Regions from separate parts of the Megamonas funiformis genome, predicted to be linked through region 2. Evidence: a T-box and tRNA genes for the amino acid it is inferred to sense, from the RefSeq annotation. Region 2 holds a T-box; the other holds one or more tRNA genes.
What was found. The T-box of region 2 lies ahead of glyQ (glycine--tRNA ligase subunit alpha). A T-box ahead of a tRNA ligase gene usually reads a tRNA of that ligase, here a tRNA-Gly.
Positions count from the first base shown of each region.

Region 1 (7,082 bases), 600 kb from region 2:
CCTACTTTTTTATCTACTGTAACTCCTGGCCAGTTACCAATTTTTTGTCTAATACCAGTTAATTCATTGAATATTGTTGATTTCCCAGTATTGGGATTTCCTGTCAACGCTACGGATAATGTTGCCACTATTATCTCCCTCCCATTAATTATTAAGCAATTTGAGTAACTGCAATTTTTGCCGCATCAGATAAACGAATAGACATATTAAAAGAACGAATAGATATCGCAATCGGGTCTCCAAGTGGCGCTGAACGCAATACCTTTACTTTTGTACCTTTTACCATTCCCATACTCATAAGACGCTCTTTCAATTCTGAAGCCTCTATAGACTCAACTTTTACTACCATTCCTGGCTTTGCTTCCTTTAAAGTCATAATATTCCTCCTTCTATTTTAAAATCTTTCTTTATATTTGTTTTTGATTTTGATAATAATTATTACTTCTTTTAACAACCACATTATATAGCAAATGATAATCCATGTCAATAAAAATGATAAATATTATCTGTATAATTATATTTATTCTCAATAAAATAAAAAGCAAAAGTACCATCTACCCTTGCTTTTATCGTTAATATATTATCTTATTATATTTTTAATTACACCGCCACCGCCAACGATTTCATCTTCGTAAAATACTACAGATTGCCCTGGTGTAATCGCTCTTTGTGGTTCACTAAATAAAATCTTAGCCAAATTGCCATTGTCTAATGGTTCCACAGTACATTCACATTCTTTAGCACCATAACGAATTTTAGCAGTAGTAACGAATTTTTCAGTGAAATCATCTCTCGTGATAAAGTTTAAATCTTTAGCTACTAATCCTTTAGCAAAAACATCTTTATTTTCACCAACAATTACATGATTACGTTTCACATCTAAACCGACTACATATAATGGATGAGCAGCAGCTATACCTAATCCTTTTCTTTGCCCCACAGTATATAATGGTACACCTTCATGTCGACCCAATTTATTACCATTGACATCAACAATATCACCAGGTTTTAAAATATGTGGTGCTTTTGCTTTTAAATAAGCTTTATAGTCATCATTTGGAATAAAACAAATCTCCTGACTTTCAGGCTTATTAGCTACTGGTAAATTCATTTTTCCAGCTAATTCGCGAGTTTTTTCCTTGCTATAATTTCCAAGTGGCAACATAAAATGCTTTAATACATCTTGGGTCAAAGTATATAAAACATATGATTGGTCTTTTCTTACATCTAAACCTTTTTTTAATAAATATCTGCCTGTTTTTTCATCTTGTTCAATGCGTGCATAATGACCAGTAGCTACACAATCTGCACCTAATTCTAAGCAATCTTTCAATAAACTACCAAATTTTACAGTATTATTACATCTCACACAAGGATTAGGTGTTCTACCTTTTGCATATTCACTGATAAAATATTTTATTACATCATCTTTAAATTTCTTATGATAATTAACTACATAATGTGGAATATTCAACTCATCTGCTACTTTTTTAGCATCACTGACAGCAGTTGAACCGCCTGCTTCTCTACTTTCATCACTTAAAGTCATTGTTACGCCAATAACATCATAACCTTGTTCTATCAATAAAGCAGCTGTAAGCGAACTATCTACGCCACCACTCATAGCTACTGCTACCTTTTTTTTCATCTTCTTTTCCCCTCTAAAAATCTATCTACAAATAACAAATATATATTTCCTAGTAAACAACTAAGATATATTCATATACTAACAAACTAATGCTTTTTTGTCAAAATTAAGCTTTTATTTTTTCACAAAACTGCATATATCTACCAATTTTTTCTTCATATCCATTTGATGTTGGCATATAATATTTAGCATTTTTTATTTTGTCAGGCAAATACTGTTGTTTCACTATATGATATGGATAATCATGAGCATATTTATAATCTACACCATGACCGAGTTTTTTAGCACCTTTATAATGACAATCTCTTAAGTGTATTGGTACTTGCCCACAATCTTGACTTTTTACTTGTTCTATAGCTTTATCAATCGCCAAATAACTGGCATTACTTTTAGGCGCAGATGCTATATATGTTACTGCTTGTGCAAGTGGTATACGAGCTTCAGGCATACCCAAAAATTGAACAGCTTGCACTGTAGCCATAGCCAAAACTAAAGCTTGTGGATCTGCATTTCCCACATCTTCAGAAGCACAGATAGCAATTCTTCGAGCAATAAAATTAATATCTTCACCTGCTACCAACATTCTTGCTAAATAGTGCAACGCCGCATCAGGGTCGCTTCCCCTCATACTCTTGATAAATGCCGATACTATATCATAGTGATTATCACCATTTTTATCATATGTTTGAATTTTTTCACTGATAATACTTTCAATAATTTCTTTATTGATATTATGATTTTGCTCTAACGCCACATCGCCAGCTTGCTCTAATATATTCAAAGCCACTCTAGCATCGCCACCAGCATATTGAGCTATTATCGATAATATTTCATCATCATACTTAAATTTATATTTACCCAAACCGCGAACTTTATCTTCTAAAGCTATTTTTAAGATATCAATTAAATTTTGTTCATCTAATAATTCTAATTTTACTACACGAACTCTAGATAATAACGCATGATTTACTTCAAAATACGGATTTTCTGTAGTAGCACCAATCAAGATAATTCTACCATCTTCAACATAAGGCAATAATACATCTTGTTGAGCCTTATTAAAACGATGTATTTCATCTAAAAATATAATTGTACGTTTACGATAATATCTTCTATTTTCATCAGCTTTTTCAATGATTTTACGCACATCAGAGATACCAGCAGACACCGCGTTTAATCGAGAAAATTCACTTTTTGTCATACCTGCAATCATTTTCGCAAGCGTTGTCTTTCCTGTACCTGGAGGCCCATATAAAATCATCGAAGGTATTTTATCTTCTTGTACCATTCTACGCAAAAATGATTTTTTACCCAGTATTTTTTCCTGTCCTATATATTCATCAAAATTACGCGGTCTCATTCTTTCAGCTAACGGACGATAATCTTCATCCATTTCTATGGTATTTTCGCTTATATTTTTATTATTTTCACTAGCCATTGCTGAAAATAAGTCTAAATCTTGCATATTATTCTCCTGTTGAACCAAAACCGCCACTTCTTATAGTATCAACATTTTTTTCATCATCTATAGTTAAAAATTTATAAAAAATGGCTTGAGCTATTCTCATACCTTTAGTAATTTCTACATCTTCATCACCAAAGTTTATCAGACCAATCATTATATGACCTTCATTATCTTCATTGTTATAATAATCTGCATCAATAACACCTTGAGAATTTACTAAATTCAAATTCTTTTTAAAAGCTAAACTAGAACGAATATGTATACCTAAATATTCATCATCTTGCATATAAGCTTTTAATCCTGTTGCAATTACTGCCATCTGCCCAGCTTTTATGATTTTATCTTCAGCAGCTTCGATATCATAACCTGCTGATTTACTTGTTTTTCGAGTTGGTAAATTTATATATTTATCTTTAAAATCACTCACTATTTCAAAACCACGATTACGCAAAAAAACAACTCCTTAAAAATTATATTCAATATTTTTCACAGCTCAATATTTTATTATATAACAAAAATGCACTGTGCAATCACACAGTGCATAATAAATTCATTTGGAGGCGGCACCCAGATTTGAACTGGGGAATAAAGGTTTTGCAGACCTCTGCCTTACCACTTGGCTATGCCGCCGTCTGGAGCGGAAAACGAGGCTCGAACTCGCGACCCTCACCTTGGCAAGGTGATGCTCTACCACTGAGCTACTTCCGCATTTGACGTTTTTTGTCTGCCGCTGTATCAGCGACATATATTATTATATGTATAACAGAGTATTTTGTCAACAACTTTTTTGAAAAAAATTTAAAAAATTTTTCAATGCCTCCAAAAGCCCAATAAATAAGCTATTTTCCCATTATATAGAAATGAAAAAATAGCTTATTATTCAAAATTTCTTAAAGAACTTCAGAAAAATATATCACTGTTACAGTATCATCTAAAGTAATTCGACGCTGATAAATATTTTCAAAATCTAAACGTAATTCTTCTAATGAATCAATTTCTGGATTTTGGTGACCTAAATCTTTTGAAGTTAATTCAGCGAATTTTTTTACGCGAACTTTATCAATGATTGCTGTATATAATCTTTTTTTCACTTCATATTTTTTACCAGTAGTAATCCACACTATAGAACTTTCTGGATATTGACTGCGAACATCTCCTAAGCGAACAGTACAATTTTTTTTGCGTGACATAATCAATTCTTCATGTTTTTTTGCCTGAAAGTTTAATGCCATCATCATAATCTACCTCCAATTTATAAAATATAATCTAATTCTTAAAGATATTTAAAGATATATATATTATATTTTACTAAAATTTGTAAAAATCCTTTTTTCTTCTAAAATTTATTATCTAACTTTATTGCGAATATGACTTTGTTAGGCTATTATATATTTTAACAATCAAGATTTTTATTAATCTATTTATTATATTTATATCACCTATCAAAATCTTAAAGAAAAGAGGGTAGCTATTGTTATTTTATAACAATTTTTATTATGCGTTCTCAAATCTTAAATTTATTAAAACAAAATGGCAACAAATTTTTATCTGGTGAATACTTAGCTGATACGCTAAAAGTATCTCGAACTGCTATCTGGAAACATATAAAAGCATTACGTGATAATGGCTATAATATTGAAAGTGTTCCTAGAAGTGGTTATCGTTTGATTGACTCTCCAGACTTATTATCAAGTGAAGAAATAAAATCTTCTCTCACTACTAAAATATTAGGTTCTGAAATTTTATATTTTGAAACTGTAGACTCCACAAATACTCAAGCTAAAAAAGTAGCACTTCAAGGTGTTAAAGATGGTACTATCATCATCAGTGAAGAACAAGGTGGTGGTAGAGGCAGATTATCTCGCTCTTTCTTTTCTCCTAAATATAAAGGGATTTGGTTTTCTGTCATTTTAAAACCAAAATTTTTACCTCAAGAAGCACCAAAATGTACATTGATGGCTGCTACTGCTATCACCAAAGCTATCGAAGATGTTACTGGTGTAAAAGTTGGTATTAAATGGCCTAATGATGTTTTATATGAAGGAAAAAAATTAGTAGGTATTTTGACAGAAATGAATGCTGAAATGGATTGCATAAATTACATCATTATTGGTATGGGAATTAATGTTAATATTGATAAAGAAGAAATGCCTGAAGAAATTCAAAATATCGCTACTTCTTTGAGTCAAATTACAGGTAAAAAAATTTCTCGTTTAAAACTTTTAAATAAAATCTTGTATTACTTAGAACATTTGTATATAATCTGTCAAGAGGAAGGTTTTGCACCTATTCTTGATGAATGGCGTAAATATTCCATTACTTTAAATCAACATATCCGTGTAATCGGCACAAATGAAGTCTTAGAAGGAATTGCCGTGGATATTGATGATGATGGTGCTCTTCTTGTAAATATTGATGGACAAATAAAACGTGTGTTAGCAGGCGATGTTTCTATTCGACCAGTACAAAACCGCTAAACTCACAGATGGAGGATAAAATGCTTTTAGTTTTTGACATTGGTAACAGTAATATCGTTATGGGTGCTTATGATGGTAAAAAACTTTATCGTCATTGGCGAATTTCCACCGACCGACAAAAAACTGGCGATGAGTATGGTATGCTCATAAACGAACTGTTCCGTTTCCAAGGTATGGATATGAACGATATTGATGATATTATTATCTCATCTGTTGTTCCACCTCTTGTTATTCCTATTAGTAAAATGTGTGAACGTTATTTTAAAATAAAACCATTACTTGTAGGTCCTGGTATAAAAACTGGCATTCGCTTAGTTTATGAAAATCCACGCCTTTTAGGTGCTGACCGTATTGTAAATGTTGTTGGTGCTTTTGAACAATATGGTGGTCCTTTGATTGTAATTGATATCGGTACTGCTACTACTTTTGATGTAGTAAATGATAAAGGTGATTTTTTAGGTGGTGTAATAGCTCCTGGTATCGGTATGTCAGCAGATGCTTTATTCCAAAAGGCTGCTAATTTGCCTCGTATAGAACTTGTTACTCCTAAAAATGTAATTTGCCATAATACTATTACAAATATGCAATCTGGTATTATCTATGGTGCTGTAGGGCAAATAGATGGTATTGTAAATCGTATAAAAAAAGAATATGGTAAAGATATGACTGTAATCGCAACTGGTGGACTTGCTCGCATGATTGCGGAAGAGTCTAGCACTATTGATAAAACAGATCATTTCTTAACTTTGACTGGTCTTCGCGTTCTCTATGAACGTAATGCTGCTTCAAGAAAGGGGTACTTAGAAAGGTTAAAAAATAAGCCTTCAAATAATTTATGAAAATAGGAAACTTAGAAATAACTACTCCCGTATTTTTAGCACCTATGGCTGGTGTAACTGATACTGCTTATTGTATTTTAGCTCAACGTATGGGCTGTGGTCTCGTTTATTCTGAAATGGTCAGCGACCAGGGTATTAATTTTCGCAATGAACGAACTTTAGAAATGTTAAAGACTGTTCCTGAACAAAGACCTTTAGCTATTCAATTATTCAGTGGTAATCCTGAACGTATGTATAAAGCAGCTAGTTTTGTGGCTTCTTTGAATTGTTGTGATATGATTGACATAAATATGGGGTGCCCTGCACCGAAGATTGTACGCAATAGCGAGGGTTCAGCTTTGATGAAAGATCCTGTTTTAGCATATGAAATAATGTGTGCTACTCGTGAAGCTGTAAAAGATATGCCTGTTACTGTGAAAATGCGTAAGGGCTGGGATAGTGAACACTGTAATGTCGTTGAAATGGCTGGGCTTGCTCAAAAGGCTGGGCTTGATGCTATTGCTGTTCATGGCAGAACTAGAGAAGAATTTTATCGTGGTCATGCTGATTGGGATATTATTCGCGAAGTTAAACAGGCTGTTGATATTCCTGTCATCGGTAATGGCGATGTTAGAACTTGCCAGGATTTAAAAAATATTTTTGAACATACTGGT
Region 1 covers NZ_CP048627.1:1,672,929-1,680,010, forward strand. Annotated here, with positions in the region: gene feoB (ferrous iron transport protein B) at 1-128, opposite strand, end outside; gene GXM21_RS08490 (FeoA family protein) at 152-376, opposite strand; gene mnmA (tRNA 2-thiouridine(34) synthase MnmA) at 581-1,648, opposite strand; gene GXM21_RS08500 (replication-associated recombination protein A) at 1,755-3,113, opposite strand; gene dut (dUTP diphosphatase) at 3,115-3,564, opposite strand; tRNA gene GXM21_RS08510 (tRNA-Cys) at 3,669-3,743, opposite strand; tRNA gene GXM21_RS08515 (tRNA-Gly) at 3,747-3,821, opposite strand; gene GXM21_RS08520 (ASCH domain-containing protein) at 4,004-4,348, opposite strand; gene GXM21_RS08525 (biotin--[acetyl-CoA-carboxylase] ligase) at 4,610-5,590, shown strand; gene GXM21_RS08530 (type III pantothenate kinase) at 5,611-6,429, shown strand; gene dusB (tRNA dihydrouridine synthase DusB) at 6,426-7,082, shown strand, end outside.
Region 1: it encodes a tRNA-Gly, which carries the amino acid that the T-box ahead of glyQ (glycine--tRNA ligase subunit alpha) is inferred to sense. The anticodon was not compared.

Region 2 (7,082 bases):
TTTCAGCTTCTGTAGCATTTACTTTTTCGCCAATGAAAGCAGAAAGTTCTGCTAAACGATTAGCTTTATCATAAATTGTACCAAGACCTTCTTGGAATACTACAGTTTTTAATTTTTCTACATAATCATAAAGACTATGTTTTCTATCTTCATCAAAGAAGAATTGAGCATCAGCAAGTCTTGCACGAAGTACACGTTCATTACCATGCTGTACTTTATCTAAGCAATAATCGCCACCATTGCGAACTGTAATAAATAATGGTAATAAATTGTTATTATCATCTAAAACAGGGAAATAACGTTGATGATCTCTCATTGGAGTCATTACTGCTTCTTTTGGTAATTTAAGATATTTATCTTCAAAAGTTCCACAAAGTGCTGTTGGATATTCTACAAGATAAATTACTTCTTCTAATAAATCTTCCGTGATTTCTGCATGACCATTGTGAGCTTTTGCAATTTCTTCAATCTGTGCTTTGATGATATCGCGACGTTTTTCTTGGTCTACAATAATAAATGCATCTTTACAAGCTTGTTCATAATCACTTGCTTTATTGATTGTGAAATCGCCTTCACTTAAGAAACGATGACCACGAGATACGCGACCAGATGTTACATTAGCTACTGTAAAATCAATTACTTCTTCATCATACAAAGCTACGAGCCAACGAAGTGGACGTACAAAGCGGAAATCTAAATCGCCCCAACGCATATTTTTAGGGAAGTTCAAACCTTCTACTAATTCTTTTAATAAAGTAGGTAAAAGTTCTACAGTCTGTTTGCCTTCTTCGCTGGAAACAGCATATACATAACCATCTTTTACTACTAAATCAGCAACATCTACTTTTTTGCCACGAGCAAAACCAATAGCTGCTTTTGTAGGATTGCCATCTTTATCAAAAGCGATAGCAGTAGATGGGCCTTTATATTCACTAGATGCACCTTGCTGAGTTTCTGCAAGATTTTTTACTAAAAGTGCAGTTCTACGAGGTGTACCAAGAGTTGTTACTTCATCAAAATCAAGACGCATTTCTTGAAATTTTGCAGTTGCTTTTTCTTTTAATTGAGCTAAAATTCCTGGCATAAAATGAGCAGGAACTTCTTCTGTACCAATTTCTAATAATAAATCTTTAGCCATTATTATTTTGCTCCTTTCTTCAAGAGAGGATAGCCGAGTTCTTCACGCTGTTTTAAATAACATTGAGCACAAAGACGAGCAAGATTACGTACACGAGAAATAAACGCTGTACGTTCAGATACGCTGATTGCTCCACGAGAGTCAAGCAAGTTAAATGTATGAGAACATTTTAATACATAATCATATGCTGGATGAACATAGCCAAGCTCAATTACGCGAACAGCTTCTTTTTCGTATTTATCGAAAAGGTCAAATAAAAGAGCAGTATCTGCAAGTTCAAAGTTATAAGTGGATTGTTCAAATTCATTTTGATGGAATACATCACCATAAGTGTATGTGCCATTCCAATCAATATCATAAACATTTTCTTTTTCTTGAATATACATTGCAATACGTTCAAGACCATAAGTGATTTCAGAAGCTACAGGTTTTACATCAACACTACCTACTTGTTGGAAATAAGTAAACTGTGTGATTTCCATACCATCGAGCCAAACTTCCCAACCAAGACCCCAAGCACCAAGTGTTGGAGATTCCCAGTTATCTTCAACAAAACGGATATCATGTTCTTTTTCATTGATACCGAGTTTTGCTAAGCTCTGTAAATAAAGTTCCTGAATATTATCAGGAGATGGTTTCATAATTACCTGGAATTGATGATGTTGGAATAAACGGTTAGGATTTTCACCATAACGACCATCAGCTGGACGACGAGATGGTTCTACATATGCTACATGCCAAGGTTCAGGGCCAAGTACACGTAAAAATGTAGAAGGGTTCATAGTACCTGCACCTTTTTCCACGTCATAAGGTTGAGCTAAAATACAGCCTTGCTTAGACCAAAATTCCTGCAAAGTCAGGATAATTTCCTGAAATGTCATAAATATACCTCCTTGATATTCATGGGCGACAAAATAAAAAATCTCGCCCATGTAACAACAAAATGTTACAGGGACGAGATGTATTCCCGCGGTTCCACCCTGATTGACTTAAATATATTTAAGTCCTCTTTAGAATGTTATTTATTATTATAAAGCTCCCTAGTGCCATTCACTTTTTGTAGTCTTACACCATCACTACTCGCTGATTAAAGTTACTTTTCTAGTTCATTGCTGTACATAAAGTCTAGCAAAAGAAAAAATCCTTGTCAATATATTTATGTTGTTTACTTTTAGATTTATGGCTAAATAATAAAATACTTTTAATATCTCTTATTTAAACTAAATTTTTTTGCTCCAATCAATTGATTAACAAAAATATTAATAATGGCTATAGCTAACATAACTGGCACAGTAATCCCAATAAAAGTGCTGTAATCAATCAACAATTCATAAGCTATAAAACCAATTAACCATAAAAGACAATTTTTACCAGTGATAAGTGAATTTTGATGATAAATATTATAGCTAAAGAAATATTCAGAAAAAGCAATAGCAAATAACGGTGCAAAAGTTGCTGCTATAAAATAAAGGAAAGTTTCATATTGTTCCATGGATAAGAAAATAGCAAGCAATGTAGAAATTATACATACAAAAAACGCTGTATATTTTACATCTAATTGATTACTGATATGATTTAAACAAATACTTGAAGAATTTATCGTAATGAAATTTGTTGTTACTGTAGATAATAAAATAACAACTAAAGAAATAACACCCAATCCAGATAACATGAAAATATCACAAATATCTGTTATCCCATAATGAACAGCACTACCTAAGCCAATTGTATACATTAAAATACTGCCAAAACAATATGCCACTACACAGCTCAATGTACCTGTAGATTGATTTTTAAGTGTTCTTGTATAATCTGAAATAACTGGCATCCATGATAAACACATAGCAATATTTAATTCTACCGCCATGCCAAAACTCATACTTTCATCTAAAGAAGTTACCACTTCATTTGCAGAAACTACAGCCCCAAAACCTAAATATAAAGAAGCAAGCAATAAACAAAGCATTACTACTTTATTTATCTTACTTACAAAATCCATTGTACTAAAAATCCAAATGCAAGGAAAAAGACCTATAATAATTGTCCATAAAATAGTATTTTCTCCCATATTCCATAAAGATGCCATTAATTTATTAAAAGCTTGTGCCCCAATGATGGTCATTATAGAAGTCCAACCTATTAATTGAATAGTATTTAATAGAGAGAAACTAACAGAACCCAACTTACCAAAAGATAAATTAATACTTTCAGAAGCACTACAACGTTTATTAGCACCGATAATCCCTGCTAAATAAAGAATAATTCCACCAATTACATGACCTACTAAAATAGCTAAAAATCCATCTTTCATGCCAAGTGGTGCTAAAAAAGTTCCTGTCATGATTTCAGCCACAGAGACTGCTGTACCAAACCAAATCAATGATACATTAAAACTAGAATTATTTGTTGATGTAAAAAATGTAGACAAAAAATCACCTCATAAAAAATAAAAATATTTAAAAATAAAAAAAGGAAATAGCCATGCCATTTCCTTGAAAATACGTAATCAAACTAATATTTCCCTACGTTGGCATTATCCAAATCAGGTCATAGGTCGAAGTTCACAACTTCCTCTCAGCCTGTCTACAAGCTCCCTTTTTCATATTCTGCCTTTAATATAAATTATCCTAAAATATTTGTCAAACTCTCGAAAAATCTCCAAAAAATATATTGCATAGCCTATTTTTATATGATAAAATAACCTAGTATGCAACAAACGGTCCGCTGTGAGATATTCTTATATGAACGTTTGAATTAAGGAGGAAAAATAATGAATATTATTCAGGCTTTAGAACAGGAACAATTACGTAACGATATCCCTAAATTCATCCCTGGCGATAGCGTTCGCGTACATGTAAAAGTAGTTGAAGGATCCAACGAACGTATTCAGATGTTCGAAGGTGTTGTAATCGCTCGCCAAGGTTCTGGCGTTCGTGAAAACTTCACAGTAAGAAGAATTTCTTATGGTGTTGGTATTGAACGTACTTTCCCAGTACATTCCCCACGCCTTGCAAAAATCGAAGTTACTCGTAGAGGTATTGTTCGTAGAGCAAAACTTTATTATCTTCGTAACCTTACTGGTAAAGCTGCTCGTATTAAAGAAAGACGCTAATATCTTCATAAGAGGGACTGCCTATGGCAAGTCCCTTTTGTTTTATTAGTATGTTCTAGTAGAGGGAGGATTATCATGGCTGATAAAAAAGAGTCATCTTTAGGTAGTGAAATTAAAGATTGGGTTATTTCCATAGCTATCGCTGTTGTCTTAGCCTTATTCATTCGTCATTTTGTAGTAGAATTATATTTAGTTGATGGACCTTCTATGCGTCCGACATTACAAAATCAAGAGCGTTTAGTCGTTAATAAATTTATTTATAATTTACATGACCCTGAACGCGGTGATATCTTGGTATTCCAATATCCAAAAGACCCTAGCCGTGATTTTATCAAACGTGTAATTGCAATTCCTGGAGATACTATTGAAATCAAAGATGGTCATATTTATGTAAATGGGGAATTAAAAAATGAACCATATATCTTAAGCACAACTAGAGGCGATTATCCACTGGCTACTGTACCAGAAGGACATATCTTTGTAATGGGCGATAATCGCAATAATTCCGAAGATAGTCGTTTCGCTGATGTAGGCATGGTACCATTTGATTTAATCAAAGGTAAAGCAATACTCATCTTCTGGCCACTTGATAAATTAAGAACATTACCATGATAATAACGAAAAGGTACCTATGAAATATTTTGTAGGTACCTTTTTTATTTTATAAAATCTATTTATTGTTTATATGTCTAGCTAAAGCTTGTTGCCAAACTTCTTGAAGCATCGGCAAACGAAATTTAGCATTTGCTGGACTTGTAGATGGCAAAGTATAAAAAGTATATGTTTTATCTTTTAAAATATCTTTATTATATTTCTTAAAGCACTGAAAAGATTTTCCGCCATTAAAACAAATAGTCTTTATCTTAGGATATTTAGCAAATAAAGCTTTAAAATCATTTGGCACTTCATCGCAAATAGCACTATCTAAACTACCTTCTCGAATACAAGAATCTATAGAGTCCCATAGCGCAATATGATTTTTTCTCAATAATTCTAGTCGCTCTTGATAAATAGTTGGTATTATTCCTTCATTAAAAAATATAGCCATTAATTTCCAAAATCTATTTTGAGGATGAGCATAATATTGTTGCTGTTCCAAAGATTTCACACTTGGCATTGAACCTAAGATAATAGTTGTACAATTTTCATCAATAGATGGGGCAAATCCTATGAGTCTTTCCATAAATAAAATCACCTCTATCTTATTATAATATAAAGATTTTTAGTATAGATAAAAAATTTTTAAAAATAAATGTCAAAAAGTCAAAATAATGTTTGACAATTTGACTTTTAGCTTTTATAATATGTTTTGTAAGCAAATATGAAACTAAAGTATAACATAAATTATTACTTTAGTATTTATGTTTACTATATTATTGTTTTTATACTATTATTAATCGAAATGTTACTCATCATGACTTGGAGGTATAAATCATGGGTGAAGAAAAATATACACAAAAAGTTTTAGAAGCTATGCAATCTGCACAGCAAGAAGCAGCACTTCGCTATCATCAAGAAATTACATCTGCTCATGTTCTTTCTGCTTTGATTAAAGAACCAGAAGGTTTACTCGCTACTATTTTTGCTGAATGTAGAGTAGATTTACCTATGCTCAAAGCAAAATTAGAACAAATACTCAAAAAAATTCCTAGCGTAAAAGGTCAAAGTCGTTTAGGCATGAGTACAGAAATGGTTCGTGTATTAGGTAGAGCAGCAAAACTCGCTGAAAACATGAACGATGAATATATAAGCACAGAACATTTATTATTAGCTATTGTCAGCGATAGCGATGACGAAATGCAAACATTATGTAGAGAATTTAATCTACATCAAAATAAAATTCAAGCTGTAATCAAATCAGAACGTAAACAAAATGTAAATAGTGATAATCCTGAAAGTGGTTATAAATCACTTGAAAAATACGGTCGTGATTTAACAGCTATGGCAAGAGTTGGTAAGCTCGACCCTGTTATTGGCCGTGATGAAGAAATCCGCCGTACTATCGAAATCTTATCTCGTCGTACTAAAAATAACCCAGTATTAATCGGTGAACCTGGTGTTGGTAAAACTGCTATCGTTGAAGGTTTAGCTCGCCGTATCGTAACAGGTGATGTTCCAGAATCTCTAAAAAATAAAACATTATATTCTCTTGATATGGGCTCATTAATCGCTGGTGCTAAATATCGTGGTGAATTTGAAGAACGTCTAAAATCTGTATTAAATGAAATCTCTAAATCCGATGGACAGATTTTATTATTCATCGATGAAATTCATACTGTAGTAGGTGCTGGCGCAACTGAAGGTGCTATGGACGCTGGTAACTTATTAAAACCAATGTTAGCACGTGGACAACTCCGCTGTATTGGTGCTACTACTTTAAATGAGTACCGTAAATATATTGAAAAAGATACAGCTCTTGAACGTCGTTTCCAACCTGTAATGGTAGGTCAACCATCTGTAGAAGATACTATCTCTATCTTGCGTGGCTTAAAAGAACGTTATGAAGTTCATCACGGTGTAAGAATTCGTGATAATGCACTTGTTTCTGCAGCTGTATTATCTGATAGATATATCTCCGATAGATTTTTACCAGATAAAGCTATCGACTTAGTTGATGAAGCTGCTGCTAAACTTCGTACTGAAATCGAATCTATGCCAGAACCTATTGAAAAATTGCGTCGTAAAATCATGCAATTACAAATAGAAGAAGAAGCATTAAATAAAGAAACTGATGAAGCATCTAAAGAAAAACTTGCTAAACTCATTGATGAAAAAACTAAATTACAAAATGAAGAAAATGAATTAAAAACAAAATGGGATAGAGAAAAACAA
Region 2 covers NZ_CP048627.1:1,068,288-1,075,369, reverse strand. Annotated here, with positions in the region: gene glyS (glycine--tRNA ligase subunit beta) at 1-1,138, opposite strand, end outside; gene glyQ (glycine--tRNA ligase subunit alpha) at 1,141-2,019, opposite strand; T-box leader at 2,086-2,257, opposite strand; gene GXM21_RS05295 (cytosine permease) at 2,340-3,566, opposite strand; TPP riboswitch at 3,639-3,745, opposite strand; gene rplS (50S ribosomal protein L19) at 3,909-4,250, shown strand; gene lepB (signal peptidase I) at 4,326-4,862, shown strand; gene GXM21_RS05280 (DNA-deoxyinosine glycosylase) at 4,921-5,433, opposite strand; gene clpB (ATP-dependent chaperone ClpB) at 5,685-7,082, shown strand, end outside.